Regions from separate parts of the Duganella sp. genome, predicted to be linked through region 2. Evidence: predicted binding sites of a transcription regulator. Region 2 holds the regulator's gene; the other holds the start of a gene.
The links. The regulator NrdR, encoded in region 2, represses ribonucleotide reductase genes. The targets are predictions, from matches to a motif close to CACNANATNTNGTG.
Positions count from the first base shown of each region.

Region 1 (8,010 bases), on a different contig from region 2:
TCAGGTCGCGCACCAGGTAGGCGTTGATCTCGGTGAACTCGCCCGACAGATTGGACTTCACGTACAGGTTCTGGAAGGTCGGTTCGATGCAAGCCGAGACGCCGATAATGTTCGAGATGGTCGCGGTCGGTGCGATCGCCACGCAGTTCGAGTTACGCATGCCGAACTTGGCGATGCGCTCGCGCACCGGGGTCCAGTCCATCGAGGACGACAGGTCCTGCTCCAGGTAGCCGCCGCGCTCTTCGGCCAGCAGCTTGATCGAGTCCTGTGGCAGGATGCCGCGATCCCACAGCGAACCTTTGTACGAAGCGTAGTGGCCGCGTTCTTCGGCCAGCTCGGTCGAGGCCAGGTAGGCGTAGTAGCAGACCGCTTCCATCGAGGTGTCGGCAAACTGCACCGATTCCATCGACGAGAACGGCACGCGCATCATGTGCAGGCAGTCCTGGAAGCCCATCACGCCCAAGCCCACCGGACGGTGACGCATATTGGCGTTACGCGCCTTGTCGACCGCGTAGTAGTTAATGTCGATCACGTTGTCCAGCATGCGCATCGCGGTGCGGATGGTTTTCTGCAGCTTGACGTGATCCAGCTTGCCCTCTTTCATGTGGGCCGGCAGGTTGACCGAACCCAGGTTGCAGACGGCGATTTCGTCCGGACCGGTGTTCAGGGTGATCTCGGTGCACAGGTTGGAGCTGTGGACCATGCCCACGTGCTGCTGCGGCGAACGGATGTTGCATGGGTCCTTGAAGGTGATCCATGGGTGGCCGGTTTCAAACAGCATCGACAGCATCTTGCGCCACAGGTCCAGCGCCTGGATTTTCTTGAACACGCGGATTTCGCCGGCGGCGGCCTTGGCTTCGTAGCCCAGGTAGGCTTTTTCGAAGGCCTTGCCGACCAGGTCGTGCAGGTCCGGGGTGTCCGATGGCGAGAACAGGGTCCACTCGCCTTTTTCCATCACGCGCTTCATGAACAGGTCCGGAATCCAGTTGGCGGTGTTCATGTCGTGGGTGCGGCGGCGGTCGTCGCCGGTGTTCTTGCGCAGGTCGAGGAATTCCTCGATGTCCATGTGCCAGGTTTCCAGGTAGGCGCACACCGCGCCCTTGCGCTTGCCGCCCTGGTTGACCGCCACGGCGGTGTCGTTGACCACTTTCAGGAACGGCACCACGCCTTGCGATTTGCCGTTGGTGCCCTTGATGTGGGCGCCCAGCGCGCGCACCGGGGTCCAGTCGTTACCCAGGCCGCCGGCGAATTTGGCCAGCAGGGCGTTTTCCTTGATGGCGTCGTAGATGCCTTCCAGGTCGTCCGACACGGTGGTCAGGTAGCACGACGACAGCTGCGAACGCAGGGTGCCCGAGTTGAACAGGGTCGGGGTCGACGACATGAAGTCGAAGGTCGACAGCAGGTTGTAGAACTCGATGGCGCGCGCTTCGCGGTCGGTTTCGTTCAGGGCCAGGCCCATGGCGACGCGCATGTAGAAGGCCTGCGGCATTTCAATGCGCACATCGCGCACGTGCAGGAAGTAGCGGTCGTACAGGGTTTGCAGGCCGATGTAGCCGAACTGCAGGTCGCGGTCGGCGACGATGGCTTTGGCCAGGCGGGCCAGGTCGAACTCGCCCAGCTTGGTGTCCAGCAGCTCGGCGGCGATGCCCTTGGCGATGTATTGCGGGAAGTAGGTCACGTATTCGGCGGCGGCCGCAGCTTGCGCCACTTCCTTGCCGAACACTTCCTTGCGGATGGTGTGCAGCAGGATGCGGGCGGTCACCTGCGAGTAAGCCGGGTCCTTCTCCATCAGCGCGCGGGCAGCCAGGATGGCGGACTTGTGCAGTTCTTCGACCGGCACGCCGTCGTACAGGTTTTTCAGGGTTTCCGCGACGATGGCGTCAGCGTCCACGTGTTTTTCCAGGCCCTGGCAGGCGGCGCCGATCAGGCTGGTCACGCGGTTCAGTTCCAGCGGCTTGCGCTCGCCGTTTTCCAGCACGTGGATTTGCGGTGCAGCAATGGTGGTGGCGCCGGCGGCTTCCTTGGCCAGACGGCGTTCTTCCATTTGCTTGGCGCGGTACAGCACGTAGGCGCGGGCCACATCGTGTTCGCCCGAGCGCATCAGCGCCAGTTCCACCTGGTCTTGCACGTCTTCGATGTGGAAGGTGCCGCCCGATGGCTGGCGGCGCACCAGCGCAGCCACCACGCTGCTGGTCAGCTGTTCCACCAGTTCGCGGATGCGGGCCGAGGCCGCACCCTGGCCGCCGTTGACGGCCAGGAAGGCCTTGGTCATGGCGACTGCAATTTTCGACGGTTCAAACGCGACAACCGCGCCGTTACGGCGAATGATGCGGTAGTCACCGAGATCGCTTGCTGCCGTTGCCGGGCTGCTGGCGGTACTCGCAGCGGCGGCTGGTACCAGCGCTGGATTGATGGTGATGTCTTGAGTAGATTGCATTTAAGCTCCCCGGATAACAACGTGCAGTCATTGCTGCGCCGCATATATGTTTAATAAGAATCGATATCACGGCAACCACTATATCTAGTGGCCGGACCCGACCCGATCCACTGATTGTAGTAGCCGCAAAACACCCATGCAAGGGGAAATTTTGTCGTTTACGGCAATTTTTCTATTGACTTTGCGGAACGCCTTTTACCACGCGCAATCCCGCGATAGCGCCCACTAACGCGGGCTCAGCCAGTGCCTTTTGATTCAGCAGTTTCTGGTAATATTCCCAGTCGAAGCACGGCCCGGGATCGGTTTTCCGGCCCGGCGCAATGTGTTCGTGCCCCTGCACGTCAGTCAATGGATAGTGCTGGCGCAGCGCGATGGTCAGCGCCGCCAGCGCCGCATACTGGGCCGGCTCGAAGGCCACCAGATCGCTGCCCTCCAGCTCCACCCCGATAGCAAAATCATTACATTTCTCGCGCCCGCAAAACTGCGACACGCCGGCATGCCAGGCGCGCTCGTTGGCGGAAACGTATTGAATGACGCGGCCGTCCCGGCGGATAAAAAAGTGGCTGGAAACCTTCAGGCCACGCAGGTCGGCGAACGAGGGGTCAGCATTATAATCGATCCGGCCGGTGAACAGGTCGGACACGTGCGGGCCGCCAAACTGCCCGGCCGGCAGCGAGATATTGTGGATCACCAGCAGGGTGATGTCGTCCGGCGTGGCGCCGGGGCGGGCATCGAAGTACGGGCTGTCGTAACGCGCTGCCAGCGGCAGCCAGCCGTCAAAAGCACTCACGAATCGGGCTCCTGGATATTCAATTTCTGCATCTGGTAGCGCAGCTGGCGGAAGCTGATGCCCAGCAGCTGGGCGGCCTGGGTGCGGTTGAACTGGGTCTGCGCCAGCGCCCGCAGGATGATGTCGCGCTCCACCTGGTTCAGGTATTCGGGCAGGCTGGAGGGCAGGCTGTCCGGGTTGGGCGGCGCGATGGCCGGCGCGGCCGCCAGCGGCGCCGGCGTCGGCAGCGGCGCCGCTTCCGCCATGCGCGCGCCCTTGAGCGACAGGTCGTCGACCTGGATCACGCCATCGTTGGCAAAGGCCAGCGCACGTTCCAGGATGTTTTCCAGCTCGCGCACATTGCCGGGGAAGGCGTAGCCGCGCAGCGCCGCCAGCACGCCGGGACCGAGCACCACCTTGTGCTCGAAGGTGCCCAGCCGGTCCAGAATGGCGGCGGTCAGCAGCTCCAGATCGTCCAGCCGTTCGCGCAGCGGCGGCAGGCTCAGTTCAATCACGTTCAGGCGATAGAACAGATCCTGGCGGAAGCTGCCCTGCTCCACGCACTGCGCCAGGTTCTTGTGGGTGGCGCTGATGATGCGCACATCGACCGGCTCCTCGGCGGTGGCGCCGATCTTGCGCACCCGCCGCTCCTGGATCGCGCGCAGCAGCTTGACCTGCATGGCCAGCGGCAGGTCGGCCACTTCGTCCAGCATCAGGGTGCCGCCGTTGGCGGCCTGGAAGAAGCCTTCGCGGTCGTCGGCGGCGCCGGTGAAAGCGCCCTTGCGGTAGCCGAAGAACTCCGCTTCCATCAGCGCTTCCGGAATTGCGCCGCAGTTGACGGCGATGAAGGGCTTGCCGGCGCGCGAACTTTGGGCGTGAATCTCGCGCGCGGCCAGCTCCTTGCCGCTGCCCGATTCGCCGTGGATGGCCACCGGCGCCATCGACCGCGCCAGCCGCGCGATCTGCGCACGCAAGGCCTGGATCACCGCCGACTCGCCGCGCAGGCGGCTGACCGCCGGCGCCGCGCTGGGCGCCGGTGCTACCGGCGGCTCGGCGTTCAGGCGCAACGCCGATTGCACCATCACCCGCAACTGGTCCAGCGCCACCGGCTTGGAGATGTAATCAAAGGCGCCGGCCTTGAGCGCCACCACCGCGTTGTCGGCGCTGCCGAAGGCGGTGACCACCGCCACCGGCGTATTCTTGCAGGCGGCCGTGACTTCGCGCACCAGTTCCAGCCCCAGGCCGTCGGGCAGGCGCATGTCGGTCAGCACCAGCTGGTATTCGGTGCCGGTCAGCAGCGTGCGCGCCTCGGCCAGCGTGGCGGCGCTGTCGACGTCCAGGCCCATTTTCAGCAGGGTCAGTTCCAGCAGTTCGCGCAGGTCGGCTTCGTCGTCGACCACCAGGACGCGCGGGGTGCGTTGGGAACCTTTCATCAAGCAGCCTTTCCTTGCTGGGCAAAGGTGATTACAAAGCGCCCGCTCAAGGCAGGGCTGCCGTCGGCGCTGTCGCTGTTGTCAAAACGGTATTCATAGTCCAGCCGCGCCTCATTATTCAAACACAATTCGCGTGCCAGATACAGCCCCAGCCCGGTGCCCTTGCTGGAGGTGGTGTAAAACGGTTCAAACAGGTGTGCCCGCACTTCCGGCGAAATGCCGGGACCATCGTCCTGCACATGCAGTTCCAGCCGCTGCGCCTTGTTGCCCACCACGTCCAGCCGGATCGAGTCCGGGCCGCCGCTGGCATAGCGTACGGCGTTGTTCAACAGATTGAGGATCACCTCGCGCAGGTGCAGCGCATCGAAGCGCACCGTGGTGCCGGCCGCCACCGACAGCCCGAGGATCGCCGGCGCCAGATTGTGGGTTTCGATGAACTCCGCCCGCAGCTCGGCCAGGAACACGTCCAGCGCCAGCGGTTCGTGGTGCGACTGCGCCTTGCGCGACAGCTGCAGGATGTCTTCCACCATGCGGTTCACGCGGCTGACGTTGTCGCTGACGATCTTCAACAGGCGCTGGTGCACCGGATCGTGCAGGTCCTCAGCCAGCAGCGAGGTGGCGTGGCCGATGGCCGACAGCGGGTTGCGCACCTCGTGCGCGATGCTGGCGGTGAGCCGCCCCATGGACGCCAGCTTGAGCTGCTGCGCCTGATTTTCAATCCCGGTCACGTCCTGCAGGAAGATCACGCTGCGCTCGGCGCCCAGGCCGCGGGTCTCGGCGGCGGCAAAGCGCACCTTCAGATGCGCGGCCAGGTCGCGGCGCGCGCCCCAGGCGGCGGTCATGCCTTCCAGCGCGGCGTCGTTGAACGGCTTGATGGTGATGAAGGCGGTGGCGCGCGTGGCATCTTCGCGCCACGCGTGGTAAGCCTGCGCCAGCGGCGCCAGCGCCACGGCGGCCGACAGCTTGAACTTCAGTTCCGGCCCCACCAGGCCCAGCATCTGCTGCGCGGCCGGGTTGCCGGCAAACACCTGCCCGTCCGGATCGACCACCAGGATGCCGTCGCCGATATTGGCCATCACCAGCCGGTTGACCGCCTGCTGCACATTGATTTCCACGCCGCGCTGGATGGCCAGTTCCTCCTGCCCGATCAACTTGGCGGCCATGCGGTTCACCACCAGCACGGCGGCCAGGAAGGCAGCGCCGTACAAGCCGGCCTGCATCACATCGCGGTCGCTCTCGGTGAGGAAGATTTGCCAAGTGGTGTCGCCCAGCAGGAACAGCGACACCAGCGAGGCGCAGAACAGCGACACCACCAGCGGCGCCAGGATCGCCAGCCCGGCCAGCGGGAACAGGTACAGGATGGCCAGCCCGCTGCGCATGCCGCCGCCGGCCAGATACAGCAGCGAGATGATGGCCAGGTCGCAGGCGATCTGCGACAGCAGCTGCAGCACGAAGCGGCGCTGCACATACACCGCCGACAGCGCAAAGCCGATCGCCAGCCCCAGATACAGCAGGCAGATTTGCAGGTAGAGGTACTGGCCGGAGGCGCGCAGGCCGCGGTTATCGAAACTCAGGTAGACCAGCAGCACCAGCGCGATCACCACGCGGGTGGCGTTGAGCGTCTGCAGCGAACGCCAGAAGGTGGCGCGCGCTTCGGCCGACAGGGCTTGCAGGCGCGCGATCACGGTCGCTGGCGGTTATGCGGACGGCAGGGCGGCGTGGGCCGCGCTGCAATAGTCACGGCCGTTGGCCTGCACCGTTTCCGAGGCAGGATAAAAGACGCCGCAGTGCGCGCATTGCAGCATCACCTCGGCGTCGTTGGCCGCCTGGGCGGCGGCGCGCGCCTTGAAGGTCTGCGACGGCTGCGCCGGCGCCGGCTGCGGCGGCTGGCGGAACTGCTGCTGATGGCGCTTTTTCGCCTCGCGGATCTTGGAGCGGATCGCGAAGATCACCAGCATTATCAACGCCAACCACATCACAATCTTGGTAATCATGCCCAACCCTTATGTAACACCACTTCAAACACAAAACGGCTGCCGACATAGGCCAGCAGCAAAGTCGCAAAGCCGGCCAGCGTGAAGCTCAGCGCGGTCTTGCCGCGCCAGCCGCGGAAGCGGCGGCCGGCCAGCAGCGCGGCAAACAGCACCCACGACAGCAGGGTAAAGACGGATTTGTGATCCCATTTCAGCGCCTGGCCGAACAGCTGTTCCGAGAACACGATGCCCGACAACACGGTCAGGCTGAGTAACGCGAAACCGAAGCCTATCATGCGGAACAACAGTTTTTCCATGGTCAGCAGCGCCGGCAGCTGGTCCAGTGCGCCGGACAAAAACGACTTCTTGTCGGTGCGCGCGTGCAGGCGCGACTCCTGCAATGCCATCAGCACGGCGTGGAAGGCGGCGATGGTCAGGGTGGAATAGGCCATGGTGGCGATCGCGATATGCCAGCCAAACAGCGGCGACTTGCCCTCCATCGGCACCAGGTTGCCGGGGAAGATCACCTGCAGCGCGGCAGCGACGGCGGCAAACGGCATGACCAGGCGGCGCAGGCCATCCAGGCTGAAATTCTGGTTCTCTATCCAGTAGGCCGCCACCGACACCCACAGCGCCGACGACAGCATGGCGGCAAAGCCGAAGCGCAGCTCACCGCCGCCGGCGATTTCCGACCACAGACCGGCGCCGTGCAGCAGCCAGGCCGCCAGCGTGACAGCCGAAATCAGGCCGCCGCGGCGCGCGGGCAAGGCGGCGCACAAGATGTACAGCGCAATGGCTGCGATAAAAGAATAGATCTGCATCCCGGCAGTTTACACCATCGCTCAATCCCCGGCTGCCATGCGCAATTCGTCGTGATGGTGGCGCTGCTGCTCCTCCATCACCAGCTGGCCCAGTTCACGCTTGAGGGCATTGAACCCGGCGGCGGCCGGGTCGCGCAGGCGCGGCAGGTCGATCAGCAGGTCGCGCTTGACGGTGCCGGGGCGGTAAGTCATCACCACGATGCGGTCGGCCAGGTAGATCGCCTCTTCAATCGAGTGGGTGACGAAGATGATGGTCTTTTTCAGCTCGGCCCAGATGCGCAGCAGCTCGTCCTGCAGGTTGCGCCGGGTGAGCGCGTCCAGCGCGCCAAACGGCTCGTCCATCAGCATGATCGGCGAATCCAGCGCCAGCACGCGCGCGATCGCCACCCGCTGGCGCATGCCGCCCGACAGGTCTTTCGGATAGCGGCTGCGGAAGTCCTGCAGCGACAGCATGGTGAGCAGCTGATCCACCGTGGCCTGGATCTGCGCCTTGGGCTGGCCCTTGATCTGCAGGCCGAAGGCGACATTGTCCTGCACCGTCATCCACGGGAACAGCGCGTATTCCTGGAACACCATG
Region 1 is NZ_JBCNLB010000001.1:549,158-557,167, reverse strand. Features, by position in the region: gene ABDW57_RS02635 (ribonucleoside-diphosphate reductase subunit alpha) at 1-2,437, opposite strand, end outside; gene ampD (1,6-anhydro-N-acetylmuramyl-L-alanine amidase AmpD) at 2,610-3,227, opposite strand; gene ABDW57_RS02625 (sigma-54 dependent transcriptional regulator) at 3,224-4,639, opposite strand; gene ABDW57_RS02620 (ATP-binding protein) at 4,639-6,324, opposite strand; gene ABDW57_RS02615 (PP0621 family protein) at 6,337-6,633, opposite strand; gene ccsA (cytochrome c biogenesis protein CcsA) at 6,630-7,433, opposite strand; gene ABDW57_RS02605 (ABC transporter ATP-binding protein) at 7,455-8,010, opposite strand, start outside.
Region 1: the regulator NrdR is predicted to act here: its motif matches at 2,514-2,527, upstream of ABDW57_RS02635 (ribonucleoside-diphosphate reductase subunit alpha).

Region 2 (8,010 bases):
GGCTCCAGTGTGACGTAGGCGGTGGCGCCGCGCACATCGTGGCCGCGCGCCTGCGCGTCCTTGAGCGCCTGGATTTCAGCATGGTCGCTACCGGCCTTTTGCGTGACACCGGCACCGATCACCACGCCATCGCGCACGATAACGCAACCGATGTGCGGATTGGGCGCAGTGGTGTACAAGCCCTTGGCCGCCCACGCCAGCGCCAGTGTCATGCCTTCCAAATCGTTGCTGATGTTCACGTCGTTCCTGCGGAGTCTGATATCGCGTCATTATATAGGCTAGTTCACAGCGCGGCGCTGGTGCAGTGGGAGGGATCGGCGTCCGGGTCGCAGGCGCGCACGCGTCCCAGCATATTGATGATGACGTTGCGGGTGAGCTTGCCTTGTGCGAGGGTGAGTGTGCCCCAGCGCGCGGTCAGGGCGTTGTCGGCACGGCAGGTGCGGCCGGCGGCGTTGTAGGCGATGTAGGTGGGCGTGCCGCCCGAGGTGAAGCGGGACGTGATGGTAATGTCGGGGCGCAGCGCCTCGTGGCGGTAAAGCGGCGGTTCGTCGGGGTCCGGGCGGCGGTTGCCGTTGCGGTCCTGGAAAATGATCCAGCCGCTTTGCCAGTTGGCGCCGGATGGGTCCAAGGGCGCCATCAGGACTTTGCTGCCGCGTGCCATGGCTAGTGAGCGGGTCAGGTCGATGGCGGCCAGCAGGTCGTTGGTGGCCGCCTGCAAGCGCAGGCGCTGCAGCGATTGCTGAAAGGCCGGCGCGGCAGCACCGAGCAGGATGAGGGCGAGCGTCAGCACCACCAGCAACTCGATCAGCGTCAAGCCAGCCTGGGGCGCGTGGGCGGTCCGGGCGTCATCTGCGCCATGGACGGCGTGAGCGGCGCCGACGCGCGCGGTCCGGGCGCCGGCGGCGGCAGCGGCGGCATGGGCGGCGCGGGTGTGGGCGCTCATGGCCAGCATCCTGCGGCGGGACCGCTGGCGAGGCGCAGGCCGCTGCTGGTGAGCGTCAGCGTAAGGCAGTCGTCGTCGCGGAAGCGGCTGTCGACCATCGCCGTGCCGGGCCGCGCGATCAGTTGCACGCACTGCGAAATCAGCTCGCCATCGCAGGCTTTGCCTTCTATTTCATAGGCACTGGCCGGCGCACTGGCGCCACTCCACCACTGGAAGTGGCGCGCCTCGGCGTCCGCCGCGCCGGCGGAGAACGCGATATAGCTGTTGTGCTGCGAGTGAAAGCGCTCCTGCTGCATCATCAGCTTCAACAACGCGGATTGCGCCTCGCCACGCCGCGTACGCACAATATGCTGCTGGTAAGCCGGCATCACGTACGCCGCCAACACCGCCGCGATCACCAACGCCACCAGCAATTCCATCAGGCTGAATCCCGCGCGCTTCATTTGGCGGCCTCATGCAGTTCACGCCAGTTGACGATCTCCCGCCAGCTCAACCGGCCAACGCGATGCGTGGAAGTCATGCCACCACTCTCCCTCACCTCTCCCGCGCCAACCGCTTGCACGACAGCGTAAGCCCTCTCCTGCTGGATACGCCCGATCGCATCAGGCACGCCGCGCGTGACCGTCTGCGGCAACAGCGATGGCGTGGGCACATAATCCGGCAGCAGCTTCGGTGGGCTCGCAACCACACCGCCCTCGTCCGGCAGGCCATTGACGACATTCAGCACAAAGCTGCGGCTGCGATTGACGCTGCAGGCATCAGCGCCTGGCAGCACGGTATTGAACAGCACCGCGCCATCCGCCAACATGCCAGTGTTGATGCTGCGCTCGCCAGGCTGGAAGAAATCGATGTACCAGCCTTTGCTGCCCGGCTCCATGCGCAGATCCGTGCCATCAAGAAAACGCTGGGTCAACTGGTGGCGGCCAGCAACCGACTCCGGCGGTGATTGCAGACTATCGATGACGGCATAGTAAGACTGCGTCGCCACATCACGCCGATCGGAGCGCTCGATCAGCCGCCCGGTGCCAAACATGACCATGTAACCGCGTGTGGCGGCAAAGGCCAGCAAGGGCGTCTGGGTAATCGGCTGGCGGCGGCGATCGGCGTCGCGCGCCACGAACAGCGGCTTGCCAGGCGCCTTCGCCCACGGCGCGCTGCCGCTGAAATCAAACCGCCACAGATTGCCCTGCAAATCGCCTGCGTACGCATAGCGCAGCGTGCCGTCACGATCATTCAACAGCACCGGAGCGCTCAGCGCGTTGGCTTGCGTGAGGTCCGATATCGGCGTGATGATGCGATAGTAATTGCTGTTGCGCAGCCAGCCCTCATTGCGCGGCTTATCGAGCGCCAGCAGGAACAAGGCCCCCTTGCCGTCATCGCCATTATTGATGCCGCTGCCGACGATCGCAAAATGGCGATGCACGCCCGGCCGCACCCGCACCCTGGCAATTTGCGGCACGGTGGTGACATTGCCCATCAGCGGATCATCGCGGTCGGTGAATTCCCACAACGCGCCAGCGAAATCGGCAGGGTCGGAGATATCCAGCGCAAACACCCCTTTGGCGCCTCCGCCCATGGCGGATACCAGCACGGATTTGCCACCGGCCTCGCCGGCGCTGGCGGGACCGTCCACAAACGCGCGATGAACGTAAGCCGGACTGGTGAGATGATGCAATTGCGCGATCAAGGCGTCCGGCACGTAGGCAAAGCGTTCTGCGCCGGTGGCGGCGTCGAACGCATGCAGCATGCCGTCGTTGGCGCCAAGATAGACCACATCGCGGTAGTACACCGGCGTGCTGTGGACGGTGTCGCCAAGGATGCTGCCACGACGGCGGAACGGCCCGGCCTCCAGCGCTCGATCGCCACGCAGATAGGCCAGGCGCTGCTCGCCGGCATGATCGTCCAGATCCAGCAACGCCTGCTGCTGCGCCGACAACGCCGACCAGACGAAGGGAATCACCGACAGCGCGCCATCCGCCTGCACGACCGAGGTGTAGATCTGGCGCTGCTCCGGCGCCGGCGCAGGAGCAGCGCCGGCGCTACCGCTCAGAATGGCGCCGGCATCCCAGGCCAGCGTGGAGGGGCCGCCCGCGCCGGCCTGCAACCGATAGCGGGAAAAATGCCCGCCCCAATCGGCAAGATCCGTCGTGGCCTCATACAGATCGCCACCGCTGGCCGAGGACAATGGCGCAGCACGCACCAGCATGGCGCCACGCGCCGTACCCGCTGCTGGCGCGCAGCTGGCGGCGACCGGCCAGCTATCGATTTCCAGCACAGGTGCGCCGGCACGCGAGACAGCGCCGACGCAGACCGCCAGCACCACAAACAAAGTCAGACGATCCGCTCTCATGGCGACTCCTCCGGTTTGCTGAACACGCTTTGCAACACCACTTCCGTCTCCGGCCTGGCGCCAAAGCCAATTGCCGTCACGCGATAGCAATAAGTCGGCGCCGCAGCGGCAGATGCATCGTCTCCTGCGCGATGGCACACCATCCGCTCCACGATGTACTGCGGCTTCTTAAACGGCAGAAAGCCCTCGCCGGTCGGCATCGTCGCTGCGGTGCGCGCGCCATAGGGCAGCGTGCAAGCGCCGCCAGCCAGATCAACCGTCTGCCACACCGGCTTGGCGGACGCATACTCATGCCGCCCGGCAGCGCAGTCCGCAGCAAACGGTCCGCTTGCCTGCACATCCCGCTCCGCATCTTTCAAGGCATCCTCCGCCGCCAGAAACGCCACGTCCCGATCACGCTCGCCACGCGCCGCTTTTTCGCTCTGCAAAGCCAACTGCGCCGCCGACACGCCCAACAGCATCACCATGATCAGCAGCATCAGGCTGACCAACAGCACGATTCCCCGTTGCCGGTCCATGATTCAGCCATCCCGATTCCGCAGCGCCACCGTCATGCTGAACATGCGCCGCGCGCGCAAGCGCTGCGCCGGCGGCAAACTCCCCTCCACCACCCGCACGCCCTGGTCGCCGCCATGCGCTTCCGAATAAGCGGCGCCAAATAAATCAAACCGCATGTCCACCGTATCCGCCCGCGTGTTGCGCTCGCCATGCAGCAACAAGGCCAGCTTGACGCTGCATACGCGCGCCCAGGCATCCAGCGCGCGCACAGCCGTCGCGTTCAGATAAGTATTCGGCACGCCATCCGCAGGCGTATCGGTATCAATGCCGTACAGCACCTGAAATGAATCCACGCCACGCACGATCGCATCCCCGCCCCAGCCGGAAGCGCTGCGGTATTTGCAGCGCAACTCCGGCTCGCCGCCCGCATCGGCCCCCACATAAAAAATGCTCCAGCCGCGCGCCTCGCCGGCCACGCCAAAGCCGCCGCAGTTGACCACGGAGCCGTCGCCATTGGCGCCCACTCCAGACCCAGAGAAGCGCAAGGCCAGCACATCACTGCCATTGGCCACCGGCGGCAGCGGCTTGCTGATCCCGTCGGTACTGCGGCTGATGCTGGCCGCATCCAGGCCATCCACCGACGGCGTGAATGCCGGCGGCGCCAGCTCGCTGTCCCAGTTGCTGTAAGCGCCCTGCCGTATGGCCTGCGCCATCACCTGCAAGGCATAGCGTCCGCCATCGCCCAGCCAGGCGTTGTCGCTGTGATTGCGGAAATTGCTGCCGGACGCGATCAGCAATCCGCTGCCGAGCAACGTCACCAGCAAACCCAGCGCAATGGCGATCAGGAACTCCACCATGCCCCAGCCGCGGCACGCCGCTTTCATGGCGCCGCTCCCACCGCCAGCGCCACGCCGGGCACGCTTTCACCGGCGGCATCCACCAGCGGCGTACCGTCCGGATTCTTGCCGCGCCAGCCGACCTTGACCACCAGCGGCGCCGACGCGCCGCCCACGCAGGCCCAGTGCAGCGCGCCGCCGCTCCACAAAGCGGCATCGCGGCAAATCACCACGCGCCCGGCCGGCATGACCTGTCGTACCTGCAGCTTGGCGTCATACATGTCGGCCAGCGCCAAGTGCGCGCTGGCGCAGGTATCGCCGTGGCACAAGGCTGGCGGCGGCGCTGGCGACGGCTCGGCATGGGCGTCGTAATTGAGCGTCAGGTAGAGATCGGTCTGCGCCGGATTGGCGCGCATGCGTTCGGCCAGCGCGGTGGCCAGTTGCGTGGCCTGCGACAACAGCACGGCCTGGTGACGCGCCCGCAGCGCCGCCATTTGCAGCGCCACACCGCCCATGATGCCCAGCGCCAGCAGCACCACCGCAATCAGGATTTCCAACAGGGTATAGCCGCGTGCGCGCATGGCACACCTCCGCAAGTCGGGGAGACTCGTCAGAAGTTAGCAGCGCTTACAGCAGAGAGTATGAGGTGTATCAAAAGTGCGCCAGCAGCAGGCTAGTTCTTGCGCGGGGTTTTGCGTTCCTGGCCCACTTCGGCAATCGCGTTCTGGAATTCCACCAGGTCTTCGAAGTTTTTGTAGACGGAGGCAAAGCGGATGTAAGCGACGTTGTCGAGGCGCTTCAACTCCTGCATCACCAGCTCGCCGATGTAGCCGGTTTCGACTTCGCGCTTGCCGCTGGTCAGCAGCTTTTCTTCGATGGAAGCGATGGCGGCGTCCACCGCCGGCGCGGCAACCGGCCGCTTGCGCAGGGCCAGTTCCAGACTGCCGCGCAGCTTGGCCGAGGTGTACTCGGTGCGGCTGCCATTTTTCTTCACCACATACGGCATCATCAGCTCGATGCGCTCATACGTGGTAAACCGTTTATCACATTTTCCGCAGCGCCGGCGCCGGCGTATCGCATCCCCCTCCTCCGATACGCGTGTATCGAGGACCTGGGTATCTTCATGCTGGCAGAACGGACATTTCATAGAGGCGCTTTGGTTAGCGTCGTCCCGGCAAAAGCCGGGACGACGCGCTGTGGTATTACTTGGCGTAGACAGGGAAGTTGTCAGCCAGAACCTTCACCGCCGCTTTCACGCGCTCGATGGTGGCCGCGTCGTGCGGGTTGTCCAGCACGTCTGCGATCAGGTTGCCGACTTGTTCCGCTTCCGCTTCCTTGAAGCCGCGGGTGGTCATCGCTGGCGAACCCAGACGAATGCCCGAAGTCACGAATGGCTTCTGCGGATCGTTAGGGATGCCATTCTTGTTGCAGGTGATGTGGGCCGAACCCAGGATCGCTTCCGCTTCCTTGCCGGTCAGGTTCTTCGGACGCAGGTCCACCAGCATCACGTGCGACTCGGTGCCGCCCGACACAATGCGCAGGCCGCGCTTGATCAGGGTCTTGGCCAGCACGTCGGCGTTTTTCACCACTTGCTGCTGGTACTCTTTGAACGATGGCTGCAGCGCTTCCTGGAAGGCCACGGCCTTGCCGGCGATCACGTGCATCAGCGGGCCGCCCTGGATGCCAGGGAAGATTGCCGAGTTGATGGCTTTCTCGTGCTCGGCCTTCATCAGGATGATGCCGCCGCGCGGGCCGCGCAGCGACTTGTGGGTGGTCGAGGTGACGAAGTCAGCGTGCGGTACCGGGTTAGGATACAGGCCGGCGGCGATCAGGCCGGCGTAGTGGGCCATGTCAACCATGAAGTACGCGCCCACCGATTTGGCAACGGCAGCGAAACGCTCGAAGTCGATTTTTTTCGAGAACGCCGAGGCGCCGGCGATGATCAGCTTCGGCTTGTGTTCCTTGGCCAGCGCTTCCATGGCGGCGTAGTCGATGTCTTCCTCGGCGGTCAGGCCATAGGACACCACGTTGAACCATTTGCCGGACATATTCAGCGGCATGCCGTGGGTCAGGTGGCCGCCTTCCGCCAGCGACATGCCCATGATGGTGTCGCCTGGTTTCAGCACGGCGAAGAACACGCCCTGGTTGGCTTGCGAGCCCGAGTTCGGCTGCACGTTGGCCGCTTCCGCGCCGAACAGCTTTTTCACGCGGTCGATGGCCAGTTGCTCGACCACGTCGACGTACTCGCAGCCGCCGTAGTAGCGCTTGCCTGGGTAGCCTTCGGCGTATTTATTGGTCAGTTGCGAACCTTGCGCTTCCATCACGGCTGGCGAGGTGTAGTTTTCCGACGCGATCAGCTCGATGTGATCGTGCTGGCGGGTGTTTTCGTTCTGGATGGCGCCGAACAGTTCCGGGTCAACGCTGGCGAGGGTGTGATCTTTTGCGAACATGAAAAAACTCCAATCGAATGAGTAACTTGTTTCTGGCAGTTGGATCGAAAGAGAGAAGCCATAGCGGACCGGCAGCCTCTTCGTGCTTTCCATCGAGGGCTGCCCAGGCGAACGGCTGTTGAAATCTCACGTTTCCCGGTGGATGCCCACCTTTCGCGGACTGACCAAAACGCACCATTGTGGGGCATTTTTGCAGATCACTCCAGCTTTTCGCCAGTTACGTGAGACGTAATGGAAGCCAAATTGTATTTGATGCGCCAGATTTGAGCAAGAAAATGAGTTGCATTCAAAGCAAGACAACCGATGGCGCGGTTTGCGGCTACAATTTTGTCCACCTTTCCACTCATCCCAAGGACTGATCATGATCGTCTTCATCACCGGCGCCACTGCCGGCTTCGGCGCCGCCATGGCCCGCATCTTCGCCAAAAACGGCCACCAAGTGCTGATCAGCGGCCGCCGCGAAGACCGCCTGCAAACCCTGTCGGCCGAACTGGGCGACGCCGTCCGCCCGATCGTGCTGGACGTGACCGACCGCGACTCGATCAAGGCCGCGCTGGACGGCTTGCCGGCGGAGTGGCGCCATATCGATGTCCTGATCAACAACGCCGGTCTGGCGCTGGGCGTCACGCCGGCCCACACTTCCTCGCTGGACGACTGGGACACCATGATCGCCACCAACGTCAGCGGCCTGGTGGCGATGACCCGCGCCATCCTGCCGGGCATGGTGGAGCGCAATAGCGGGACCGTGATCAACATCGGCTCGATCGCCGGCTCCACGCCTTATCCGGGCGGCAATGTGTACGGCGCCACCAAGGCCTTCGTCAACCAGTTCACGCAAAACCTGCGCGCCGACCTGGCCGGCACCGGCGTGCGCTGCACCAACCTGGCCCCCGGCCTGTGCGGCGGCACCGAATTCTCCAACGTGCGCCTGAA
Region 2 is NZ_JBCNLB010000010.1:6,592-14,601, reverse strand. Features, by position in the region: gene ribD (bifunctional diaminohydroxyphosphoribosylaminopyrimidine deaminase/5-amino-6-(5-phosphoribosylamino)uracil reductase RibD) at 1-239, opposite strand, end outside; gene ABDW57_RS17255 (GspH/FimT family pseudopilin) at 284-943, opposite strand; gene ABDW57_RS17250 (type IV pilin protein) at 940-1,386, opposite strand; gene ABDW57_RS17245 (PilC/PilY family type IV pilus protein) at 1,383-3,293, opposite strand; gene ABDW57_RS17240 (PilX N-terminal domain-containing pilus assembly protein) at 3,290-3,811, opposite strand; gene ABDW57_RS17235 (PilW family protein) at 3,815-4,675, opposite strand; gene pilV (type IV pilus modification protein PilV) at 4,672-5,208, opposite strand; gene nrdR (transcriptional regulator NrdR) at 5,301-5,774, opposite strand; gene glyA (serine hydroxymethyltransferase) at 5,830-7,077, opposite strand; ZMP/ZTP riboswitch at 7,172-7,308, opposite strand; gene ABDW57_RS17215 (SDR family NAD(P)-dependent oxidoreductase) at 7,439-8,010, shown strand, end outside.